3 regions of the Streptomyces sp. SGAir0957 genome follow, and region 1 is predicted to be linked to each of the others. Evidence: riboswitches for the same ligand, from Rfam matches in the RefSeq annotation. Region 1 holds a riboswitch; each other region holds the start of a gene.
What was found. Region 1 has a riboswitch for thiamine pyrophosphate ahead of C1N81_RS40635 (purine-cytosine permease family protein). Riboswitches for the same ligand answer to the same signal wherever they lie in the genome.
Positions count from the first base shown of each region.

Region 2: it holds a riboswitch for thiamine pyrophosphate, as region 1 does, so the genes downstream of both, C1N81_RS16700 (thiamine ABC transporter substrate-binding protein) here and C1N81_RS40635 (purine-cytosine permease family protein) in region 1, are expected to answer to the same signal.
Region 3: it holds a riboswitch for thiamine pyrophosphate, as region 1 does, so the genes downstream of both, thiC (phosphomethylpyrimidine synthase ThiC) here and C1N81_RS40635 (purine-cytosine permease family protein) in region 1, are expected to answer to the same signal.

Region 1 covers NZ_CP027293.1:7,787,323-7,790,590, reverse strand. The annotation lists gene C1N81_RS40635 (purine-cytosine permease family protein) at 1-1,242, opposite strand, end outside; TPP riboswitch at 1,236-1,336, opposite strand; gene C1N81_RS40630 (aspartate/glutamate racemase family protein) at 1,365-2,066, shown strand; gene C1N81_RS40625 (STAS domain-containing protein) at 2,071-2,469, opposite strand; gene C1N81_RS40620 (DUF4097 family beta strand repeat-containing protein) at 2,636-3,268, shown strand, end outside.
Region 2 covers NZ_CP027293.1:2,650,585-2,653,852, forward strand. The annotation lists gene C1N81_RS16695 (ABC transporter permease) at 1-834, opposite strand, end outside; gene C1N81_RS16700 (thiamine ABC transporter substrate-binding protein) at 810-1,898, opposite strand; TPP riboswitch at 1,978-2,097, opposite strand; gene rlmN (23S rRNA (adenine(2503)-C(2))-methyltransferase RlmN) at 2,128-3,234, opposite strand.
Region 3 covers NZ_CP027293.1:4,343,729-4,346,996, forward strand. The annotation lists gene C1N81_RS24260 (YibE/F family protein) at 1-1,162, opposite strand, end outside; TPP riboswitch at 1,233-1,396, shown strand; gene thiC (phosphomethylpyrimidine synthase ThiC) at 1,389-3,167, shown strand; gene C1N81_RS24270 (hypothetical protein) at 3,233-3,268, opposite strand, start outside.

The sequences.
Region 1 (3,268 bases):
GGCGAGGAACGCGGCCAGGGCGGGCAGGAGCGGCTGCCGCTCCGCCTCCTCCGCCGCGAGGTCGACGGGGGCGCCGCCCCGCGCGCGGGCGCGGGCGCGCCAGTCGACGAGGACGACCGCGACGAAGCCGGGGATCCAGTAGCCCACGAACAGCAGGACGTTCTGGAAGCGGGCGGCGGTGTCGGCGGCGTGCATCCACAGCACCAGCGGAAAGCCGAGCAGCGCGGCGAGCGCGGCGGCGAGCGGCCGGGGCAGCCGGGCGCCGATGGTCTGGAGGGCGAGCGAGCCGCTGTAGTCGTTCATGGCGTTGCTGCACAGCGCGGCGAGCGCCACGGCCAGGAGTCCGACCGAGCCGAGGACACCGCCGCCGAGCAGGGTGTCGACGCCCTGCGCCGTCTGGTCGGTGAAGACGGAGGCGCCCCAGAGCCCGAGCGCCTGCACGGCCGTGAAGGAGACGACGACCCCGGCGAGCGTGCACCAGAACATGCGGGCCGGGGACGTGGTGCGCGGCAGGTAGCGGCTGAAGTCACTGGCGTACGGGGCCCACGAGAGGGCGAGGCTCAGCGCGATGGTGGTGGTCAGCGCGAACGCGCCCGCGCGGTCGGCGCCGCTCACGCCCCCGTGGCCGGACGGGGTGACCCCGGTGTGCGCCAGACGCAGCGCGAGGGCGCAGAAGGCGACCGCGAGAACCGCCGTCATCCACTGCTGGAGGCGGTGGATCGCCTCATAGCCCAGCGCGCCGAACGCGCCCTGGGCGGCCATCATCACGAGCGCCCCGAGCCAGAACGGCCAGCCGCAGAGCCGGGCGAGCGCGTCGCCGCCGAACAGGCCGATCAGCGCGTCCCAGGCGATGGAGGACAGCCACTGCAGCGCGCCAGGGACGACGACGCCCCGGCCGAACGCGAGCCGTGCGAGCGGGAGTTGACCGGCGCCGGTGGCGCTGCCCCAGGTGCCGAGGTAGGCGGTCGGCACGGCGCCGAGCACCGTGCCGAGGACCACGGCGGCGAGCGCGGTGGCGAAGTCCAGGCCGAGCGCGATGCCGACGGTGCCGGTGAAGACGCCGCTCATCGTCAGGTTGGGCGCGAACCACACGGTGAAGAGGCGTCCGGCGCCGCCGTACCGGTGGCTCGCGGGAACGGGTGCGATGCCCCGTGCCTCGGGCCGCCAGTCACCGGGCGCGGTGGGCATACGCCCGTCGAAGGCGGCCTCGCGGGGCCGTGGGGAAGCGTGCGGCATCGACATCTCGCTGACATCCCTCCGCCAGTGTTAACTGGTTCAGGTTCTACGGGTGTGATCTCAGCCCCGTCATCAGCGCGGGGCACCCCGTGTCGGGCAGTACCGCAGCGCACCCTACCCTGTCGTCCATGAGGACCATCGGCCTGATCGGCGGCATGAGCTGGGAGTCCACGGCCGAGTACTACCGGCTGCTCAACGAGCTGACGCGGGAGCGGCTCGGCGGGCTGCACTCGGCGCGGATCGTGCTGCACTCCGTGGACTTCGCGGAGATCGAGCGGTTGCAGGTCGCGGGCGACTGGGACGAGGCGGGGCGCGTCCTGGGCGCGGCGGCCAGGAGCCTGGAGGCGGCCGGCGCCGACCTGCTGCTGATCTGCACGAACACGATGCACAAGGTCGCGGACCAGGTGCAGGCGGCCACCTCGGTGCCGCTGCTGCATCTCGCCGACGCGACGGCGGACGCGGTCCGCGCGGCGGGCGCCCGGCGCGTCGGCCTGCTCGGCACCGCGTTCACGATGGAGCAGGACTTCTACCGCGGCCGCCTGGCGGGCCACGGCCTGGACGTGCTGGTCCCGGACGAGGCGGGCCGGGCGCTCGTGCACCGCGTGATCTACGAGGAGCTGTGCCTCGGCGTCGTCCGGGACTCCTCGCGCGCCGCGTACCAGGAGGTCATCGCCGACCTCGTGGACGCGGGCGCGGAGGGCGTCGTCCTCGGCTGTACGGAGATCGAGCTGCTGATCGGCGCGCAGGACAGCCCGGTCCCCGTCTTCCCGACGGCGCGGCTGCACGCCGAGGCGGCCGTGCGCGAGGCCCTGCGCGACGCCACGGTCTGAGACCTCAGGACGCCGGTTCCCCCAGCTCCTCGGGGGCCGCCGGGTGGAGGGCCTTGACGGCGTTCGTGACGGTGGCGTGGATGCCGCCCGTGAGCCGGTCCGCTCCGGCGGCGCGCAGCGCGGAGCGCGCGGCGGTGCCCGCGACGAGCGCGACGGAGCCGCCGTCCGGCTCCCCCTCCGTCTCCAGGCCCGTCTTGACGAACTGCCGCACCGCGCCGGAGGTGCAGCGCTCGACGCCCAGGAAGTTCACCGCGAAGAGCCGCTGCCCGGTGCGTGCCATCCGCTTGAGCAGGCCGCACAGTGCGGCCGCCACCGCGTCGTCGAACGTACCGCTGTCGTCGAACGCCCCGGCGACGTCGACGACCAGGACGTCACCGGCGGCCCAACGCGCCGGGAAGGTCACCCGCGCTCGCTCCATCTCGGTCCCTCGGTCCTCGGGCCGCGCATCGGCGGCGGCTCGTGTGCGGGGCGCCTACCCCGGCCCGCACGGCGCACGCCCCCCATCATGCGGCGCACCGGACGCTGCGGGACAGGCGCTTGCGGTGCCCGGCGCGGGGCAAGCGGCCGGAATGAAGGCAGCGACGAAGTTCTCCGCCCGGCGCCTGGCGGCCGCGGCGACCGGCCTGGCGATGGTCCCCGCCCTGGTGGGGTGCGGTGGTGGCGACGGGGACGGTCATGGCGCGGTGCACGGCGCCGAGTTGGCCGCGTCCGGCCTGCGGCTGACGATCACCACGGACAACGGGGTGCGGCTGCGGCCCACCGACGGTGACACGGTCGGCGTCGACGAGGCCGTCACCCACCGCTGGTCGCGCCACGACGACGCCCGTGTCCTCGATCTGTCCTGCCGCACCCCGGAGGGCTCCGGCCGGCCGTGTCCGCGTATGCCGGAGGTCGACGTCCCCGCAGGCACCGCCGTGACCGTCACCGCCCGCAATGCCGGGATCGACGCCGCGGGCCTGACCGGCCCCCTCGACCTGACCACCGTCAACGGGGATGTCACCGTGGCCGATTCCGGCGCGGGCGACGCGTCGCTGCGCCTCGTCACCCGGAACGGCTCCGTCCGCACCACCTCCGTACGCGCCTCGGCCCTGGGCGTGCGGACGGTCAACGGCGATGTCACCCTCGACTGCGCCACCGCCCCGCGCCGGGTGTCGGCGCGGACCGTGAACGGGTCGGTGGACGTCGCCGTGCCGCACGACGCC
Region 2 (3,268 bases), 5.1 Mb from region 1:
CCAGGCGTGCACGCCGAGGATCAGCCCGACCGCGACGAACTGCACGAGCGTGAGGACGGCCGCCGTCGACAGGTCGAAGATCTGCGCGGTCTGCCGGTAGATCTCGACTTCGAGGGTCGAGTAGCCGGGCCCGCCGAGGATCTGCACGACCCCGAACGACGTGAACGTGAAGAGGAAGACCATCAGCCCCGCCGCGGCCACGGCCGGACCGAGCGCGGGCAGCGTCACCCTGCGGAACGCCGCGAACCGCGAGGCGCCGAGCATCCGCGCGGCCTCCTCCTGGCGCGGGTCGAGCTGCCCCCAGAGCCCGCCCACGGTCCGCACGACGACGGCGTAGTTGAAGAAGACGTGCGCGACGAGGATCGCCCAGACCGTGGTGTCGAGCCGCACTCCCCACAGCTCGTCGAGGAGCCCGCCCCGCCCGACGAGCGCCAGGAACGCCGTCCCGACGACGACGGTCGGCAGCACGAACGGCACGGTCACGACCGCCCGCAGGATCTGCTTGCCGGGAAAGTCGAGCCGCGCGAACACGTACGCGCCGGGCAACGCGATCAGCAACGTCAGAGCCGTCGACGCGAGCGCCTGCCACACCGTGAACCACAGGACGTGCCGGATGTCCGCGTCCCCGAGGACGTCCCCGATCCGGCCGAACTGCCAGGCGCCGCCGACGAGCAGCCCGCGGCGCACGATGGCGACGACCGGATAGGCGAAGAAGACGGCGAAGAACGCCACGGGCACGACCATGAGGCCGAGCCGCGCGGCGTCCCCGGAGAGACGGGGCCGGGACGTACGCGCAGGGGTCTCCCGCGTCACTTCCTTACGAGCGAGGTCCACGACTTGACCCACTTGTCACGATTGTCCGTGATCATGCGCATGTTCATGTACGCGGGGTCGTCGACCCGTACGGCGTACTTGGTGTACTCGGCGGGCGCGTGGGCGTCCTCGGTCACCGGGTCGACGAACATGTTGAGCGGCATGTCCTCCTGGAACTCCTTCGAGATCAGGAAGTCGAGCAGCGCCTGACCGCCCTTCTCGTTCTTCGCCCCGTCGAGCAGCCCGGCGAACTCGATCTGCTGGAAGCACGTCTTGGTGGCCACGCCGACCGGCGACGTCTTCGGCTGCGGGTCCGCGTAGATCGCCTCGGCGGGCGGCGAGGACGCGTACGACACGACGAGCGGCCGGTCGCCGCCCGCCTTCTTGCCGCCGGCGCTGCCGCTGAACTCCTCGTTGTAGGCCTGGTCCCAGCCGTCGACGACCTTCACCCCGTTGGCCACGAGCTTCTTCCAGTAGCCCTGCCAGCCGTCCTCGCCGTACTGTGCGGCCGTCCCGAGCAGAAAGCCGAGACCGGGCGAGGAGGTGGCCGCGTTCTCGGTGACGAGCAGGTTCTTGTACTGCGGCTCGACGAGATCCGCGAAGGAGGACGGCGGCGCCAGCTTGTGCCGCTCGAAGTACTTCTTGTCGTAGTTCACGCAGATGTCGCCGGTGTCGACCGGCGTGACCTGGTACCTGCCGACGAGGACGTCGAGCCGGAACTCGCTCAGCACCCGGTCGATCCCCCTGGCCTTGTACGGGGTGAAGATCTTGTTGTCGACGGCCCGGGACAACAGCGTGTTGTCGACGCCGAAGAACACGTCGCCCTGCGGATTGCCCCTGGACAGGATCGCCTTGTTGACGGCCTGCCCGGCATCACCGTCCTTCAGGACTCTCACCTTGTACCCGGACTTCTCCTCGAAGTCCTTCAGCACGTTCTTGGAGACGGCCCAGGAGTCATGACTGACGAGGGTGACGGTCTTCGAGTCGCCGGAGCCGCCGTCACCGGACGACCCGCAGGCGGCGAGGGCGACCAGCCCGAACCCCACGGCCAGGGCGACGCTTGTCCTCTTACTGATGGTGCTCATTGTTTTTCCTCCTGGAATGACCAGGAGAAGACGCGGCCCCGCCCGGAGCCTTCACAGGTCCCCGGGCAGGGCGCAACAGCATGAGTGATGACCGAACTTCCTACCCGGAATGACCCGGGCGAGGTTCAGAGGGTCTGCGGCCTGCGGTGTGGAACCGGTGCCGCACTCTCAGCGCTGTGGCGCTCCCCTGTCGGAATATGAAGATGTAGTTGTTCCCGCCGGCCCCAGGCTACCGCTCGGTCGCGGCGAGCTGACCGCACGCCCCGTCGATCTCCTGGCCACGGGTGTCCCGGATGGTCACGGGCACCCCGTGCGCGGCGATCGCGTCGACGAACGCCTTCTCGTCCTCGGGCCGCGACGCGGTCCACTTCGACCCCGGCGTCGGGTTCAGCGGGATGAGATTGACGTGTACCGGCTTGCCCCGCAGCAGCCGGCCGAGCCGGTCACCACGCCACGCCTGATCGTTGATGTCGCGGATGAGCGCGTACTCGATCGAGAGCCGGCGCCCGGACTTCGCGGCGTACTCCCACCCGGCGTCGAGGACCTCGCGCACCTTCCACCGGGTATTGACCGGTACGAGGGTGTCGCGCAGCTCGTCGTCGGGCGCGTGCAGCGAGATGGCGAGGCGGCACTTGAACCCCTCGTCGGCGAACCGGTGAATGGCCGGCACGAGCCCGACCGTCGACACGGTGATGCCGCGCTGGGACAGCCCCAGGCCGTCCGGCTCGGGGTCGGTCAGCGCGCGGATGGCGCCGACGACCCGCTTGTAGTTGGCGAGCGGCTCGCCCATCCCCATGAAGACGATGTTGCTGAGCCGCGCGGGACCACCGGGGATCTCCCCGTCCCGCAGCGCGCGCATCCCGTCCACGATCTGGTGCACGATCTCGCCGGTCGACAGGTTCCGGTCGAGCCCGGCCTGCCCCGTCGCGCAGAACGGGCAGTTCATCCCGCATCCCGCCTGCGACGAGATGCACATGGTGACCCGGTCCGGGTAGCGCATGAGCACGGACTCGACGAGCGTCCCGTCGAACAGCCGCCACAGCGTCTTGCGCGTGGTCTCCTGGTCGGTCGACAGATGCCGCACGACCGTCATCAGCTCGGGCAGCAGCGCCTCCCGCAGCTTCTCCCGCGAACCGGCGGGGATGTCGGTCCACTCCGCGGGGTCGTGCGCGTACCGCGCGAAGTAGTGCTGCGACAGCTGCTTGGCGCGGAACGGCTTCTCACCGATCGCGGCAACAGCCTCCTTCCGCTCGGCGGGCGAAAGGTCGGCAAGGTGCCGCGGCGGCTTCTTGGCTCCGCGGGGGGCGACGAAAGTGAGTTCTCCGGGCTTAGGCATGGCTGTACCAGTGTCGCAGATAGATGGGGCTGAC
Region 3 (3,268 bases), 3.4 Mb from region 1:
CCACGCTGCTCTGCGCGATCGAGAACAGCAGGAGCAGCGGCAGCGCCGCGCCCGCGTACGCCAGGACCAGGGTGTTGACGACGGACGCGATGTGGTCGCGGCCGATCCGGATGCCCGCCCGGTACAGGCCGCGCCAGCCCATCGTCGGGTTGGCCTCGTGCAGCTCCCACACCGCCGACGTCTGCGTGACCGTCACGTCGTCCAGGACCCCGAGCGAACCGATGATGACGCCCGCGAGCAGCAGACCGCTCATGTCGATGTCCGGGTAGAGCCCGTGGATCAGGCCGGTGTTGTCGTCCGTGTTGCCCGTCAGCGCGGCCCAGCCGATGAAGAGCGACCCCAACAGCCCGATGAGCAGCAGCGATACGAGGGTGCCCAGGACGGCGACCGAGGTACGGGCCGTCAGGCCATGGCACATGTAGAGCGCGATCAGCATGATCGCGCTCGCCCCGACGACCGCCACGACCAACGGGTTCGAGCCCTGGAGGATCGCCGGGAGGATGAACAGGGTCAGCACCAGGAAGCTGACCGCGAGCGCGACCAGCGCCATGACGCCGCGCATGCGGCCCACCACCACGACGACCAGGGCGAAGATCCCGGCGAGGAGCGCCATGGGGAGCTTGCGGTTCACATCGGTGACCGAGTACTGCAACTCCTTGGGAGCGTCCGGCGCGTAGGCGACGATCACCCTCTGGCCCTCGCGCAGTTGCCGTGGCGAGTCCGGCTGGATGATCTCCGTGAACGTACGGCCCGTGTCCTTGCCGGTGTCGACCCGGATCGTCGCCTTCTCACAGGTACCCGAGGACGGGTTCTGCGTCGACGTGCCCGAGGGGTCCTGGGTGGCGGAGCCCGTCGCGTTCACGGACTTGCAGTCCACCTTCTCGACCTCGGCGACCGTGGCCTGCTGCGTCTGCCGGTCGAAGCCGACGCCGGTGCGCTCGTGCTCAGGAGCGCCGCCGGGCCACAGCACCACGAGACCGACGACGACGGCCATGGAGAACGGCACCAGGATCGCCGCGATGACCTTGCGCAGATGCTGTGAGACGGGGGCGGCGGGGCCATGACTGTGAGAGTGGCCGTGCCCGCCAGGTCCGTGCCCTGATGGACCCTCTCCATGCGGAGGTTGGGGCGGCGGAGGCGGAGGCTGCTGCGTCGTGGTCACCGCCCGATCATCGCAAGAACGACAGGGGCCCTCTGTTCAACGCGTCCGAAGTGACGCTAGCGTGGAGGCACTTTGCACACGCGGGAGCTCGGAGCACCGGGCTGAGAGGGCGCTGACCTTCGTCCATGCGGTTTCACGTGAAACAGCGTGAAACGCCGCCGACGAACACCGCTGCGTCGACCGCCGAACCTGTTACCGGGTAATGCCGGCGTAGGGAGTAGGTCTCATGACCACAACGGACGCACGCACGCCTGCCTCCAACGGCTCTGAGCCGGAGGCCGGGAAGTCCATCGGCTGGCACAAGGGGTACATCCGGGGCTCGCGCCCCGACCTCAACGTGCCGGTCCGCCAGGTGCACCTCACCAACGGCCAGGCCGTCACGCTGTACGACACCTCCGGCCCGTACACCGACCCCACCGTCGACACCGACGTGCGCAGGGGGCTCGCCCCGCTCCGGGAGAACTGGATCATCGCCCGCGGTGACACCGAGGAGTACGCGGGCCGCCCCGCCCGCCCCGAGGACGACGGCATCAAGCACACCTCGCCGCGCGGCGGGCTGCGCAACCTCGACGCGGTCTTCCCAGGCCGCCCTCGTCAGCCGCGCCGCGGCAGGACCGGCGAGCCCGTGACCCAGCTCGCGTACGCCAGGCGGGGCGAGATCACCCCGGAGATGGAGTACGTGGCCATCCGGGAGAACGTCGCCCCTGAGGTCGTCCGTGACGAGATCGCGGCAGGCCGCGCGGTGCTGCCCGCCAACGTGAACCACCCGGAGATCGAGCCGATGATCATCGGCAAGCGGTTCCTGGTGAAGGTCAACGCCAACATCGGCAACTCCGCCGTCACCTCGTCCATCGAGGAGGAAGTGGAGAAGATGACGTGGGCGACCCGCTGGGGCGCCGACACCGTCATGGACCTCTCCACCGGCCGCAACATCCACACCACGCGCGAATGGGTCCTGCGCAACTCCCCCGTCCCCATCGGCACCGTGCCGCTCTACCAGGCTCTCGAAAAGGTCGACGGCAAGGCCGAGGAACTGACCTGGGAGATCTACAAGGACACCGTCATCGAGCAGGCCGAACAAGGCGTGGACTACATGACGGTCCACGCCGGAGTCCGGCTCCCGTACGTCCCGCTGACCGCCAACCGCAAGACCGGCATCGTCTCGCGCGGCGGCTCGATCATGGCCGCGTGGTGTCTCGCACACCACAGGGAGAGCTTCCTCTACGAGCACTTCGAGGAGCTCTGCGACATCCTCGCCGCGTACGACGTCACGTACTCGCTCGGCGACGGGCTGCGCCCCGGCTCGATCGCGGACGCCAACGACGAGGCTCAGTTCGCCGAGCTCAGGACACTCGGCGAACTGAACTCGATCGCCAAGCGGCACGGCGTCCAGACCATGATCGAGGGGCCGGGCCACGTCCCGATGCACAAGATCAAGGAGAACATCGACCTCCAGCAGGAGATCTGCGAGGAGGCCCCGTTCTACACGCTCGGCCCGCTGACCACGGACGTCGCTCCGGCGTATGACCACATCACGTCCGGAATCGGCGCCGCGATGATCGCCTGGTGGGGCACGGCGATGCTCTGCTACGTCACCCCCAAGGAACACCTCGGCCTGCCCAACCGCGACGACGTGAAGACCGGCGTCATCACGTACAAGATCGCGGCGCACGCGGCGGACCTCGCCAAGGGGCACCCCGGAGCGCAGGACTGGGACGACGCACTCTCGGACGCCCGCTTCGAGTTCCGGTGGGAGGACCAGTTCAATCTGGCCCTCGACCCGGACACGGCCCGCGAGTTCCACGACGAGACGCTCCCCGCCGAACCGGCGAAGACGGCGCACTTCTGCTCGATGTGCGGCCCGAAGTTCTGCTCGATGAAGATCTCGCAGGACATCCGTCGCGAGCACGGCACCACGCAGGCCGAGGTCGAGGCCGGTATGGAGCAGAAGTCGAAGGAGTTCGCCGAGGCGGGCAATCGCGTCTACCTGCCGCTCGCCAACTGACCGGCGAGCGCGGATGACGACGGGCTCGGGGCCACACCGTGCACCCCGAGCCCCTTGTCCCCGGCTCAGTCCGGCTGGTGCTCGGGGCCCCCGAAGTCCGG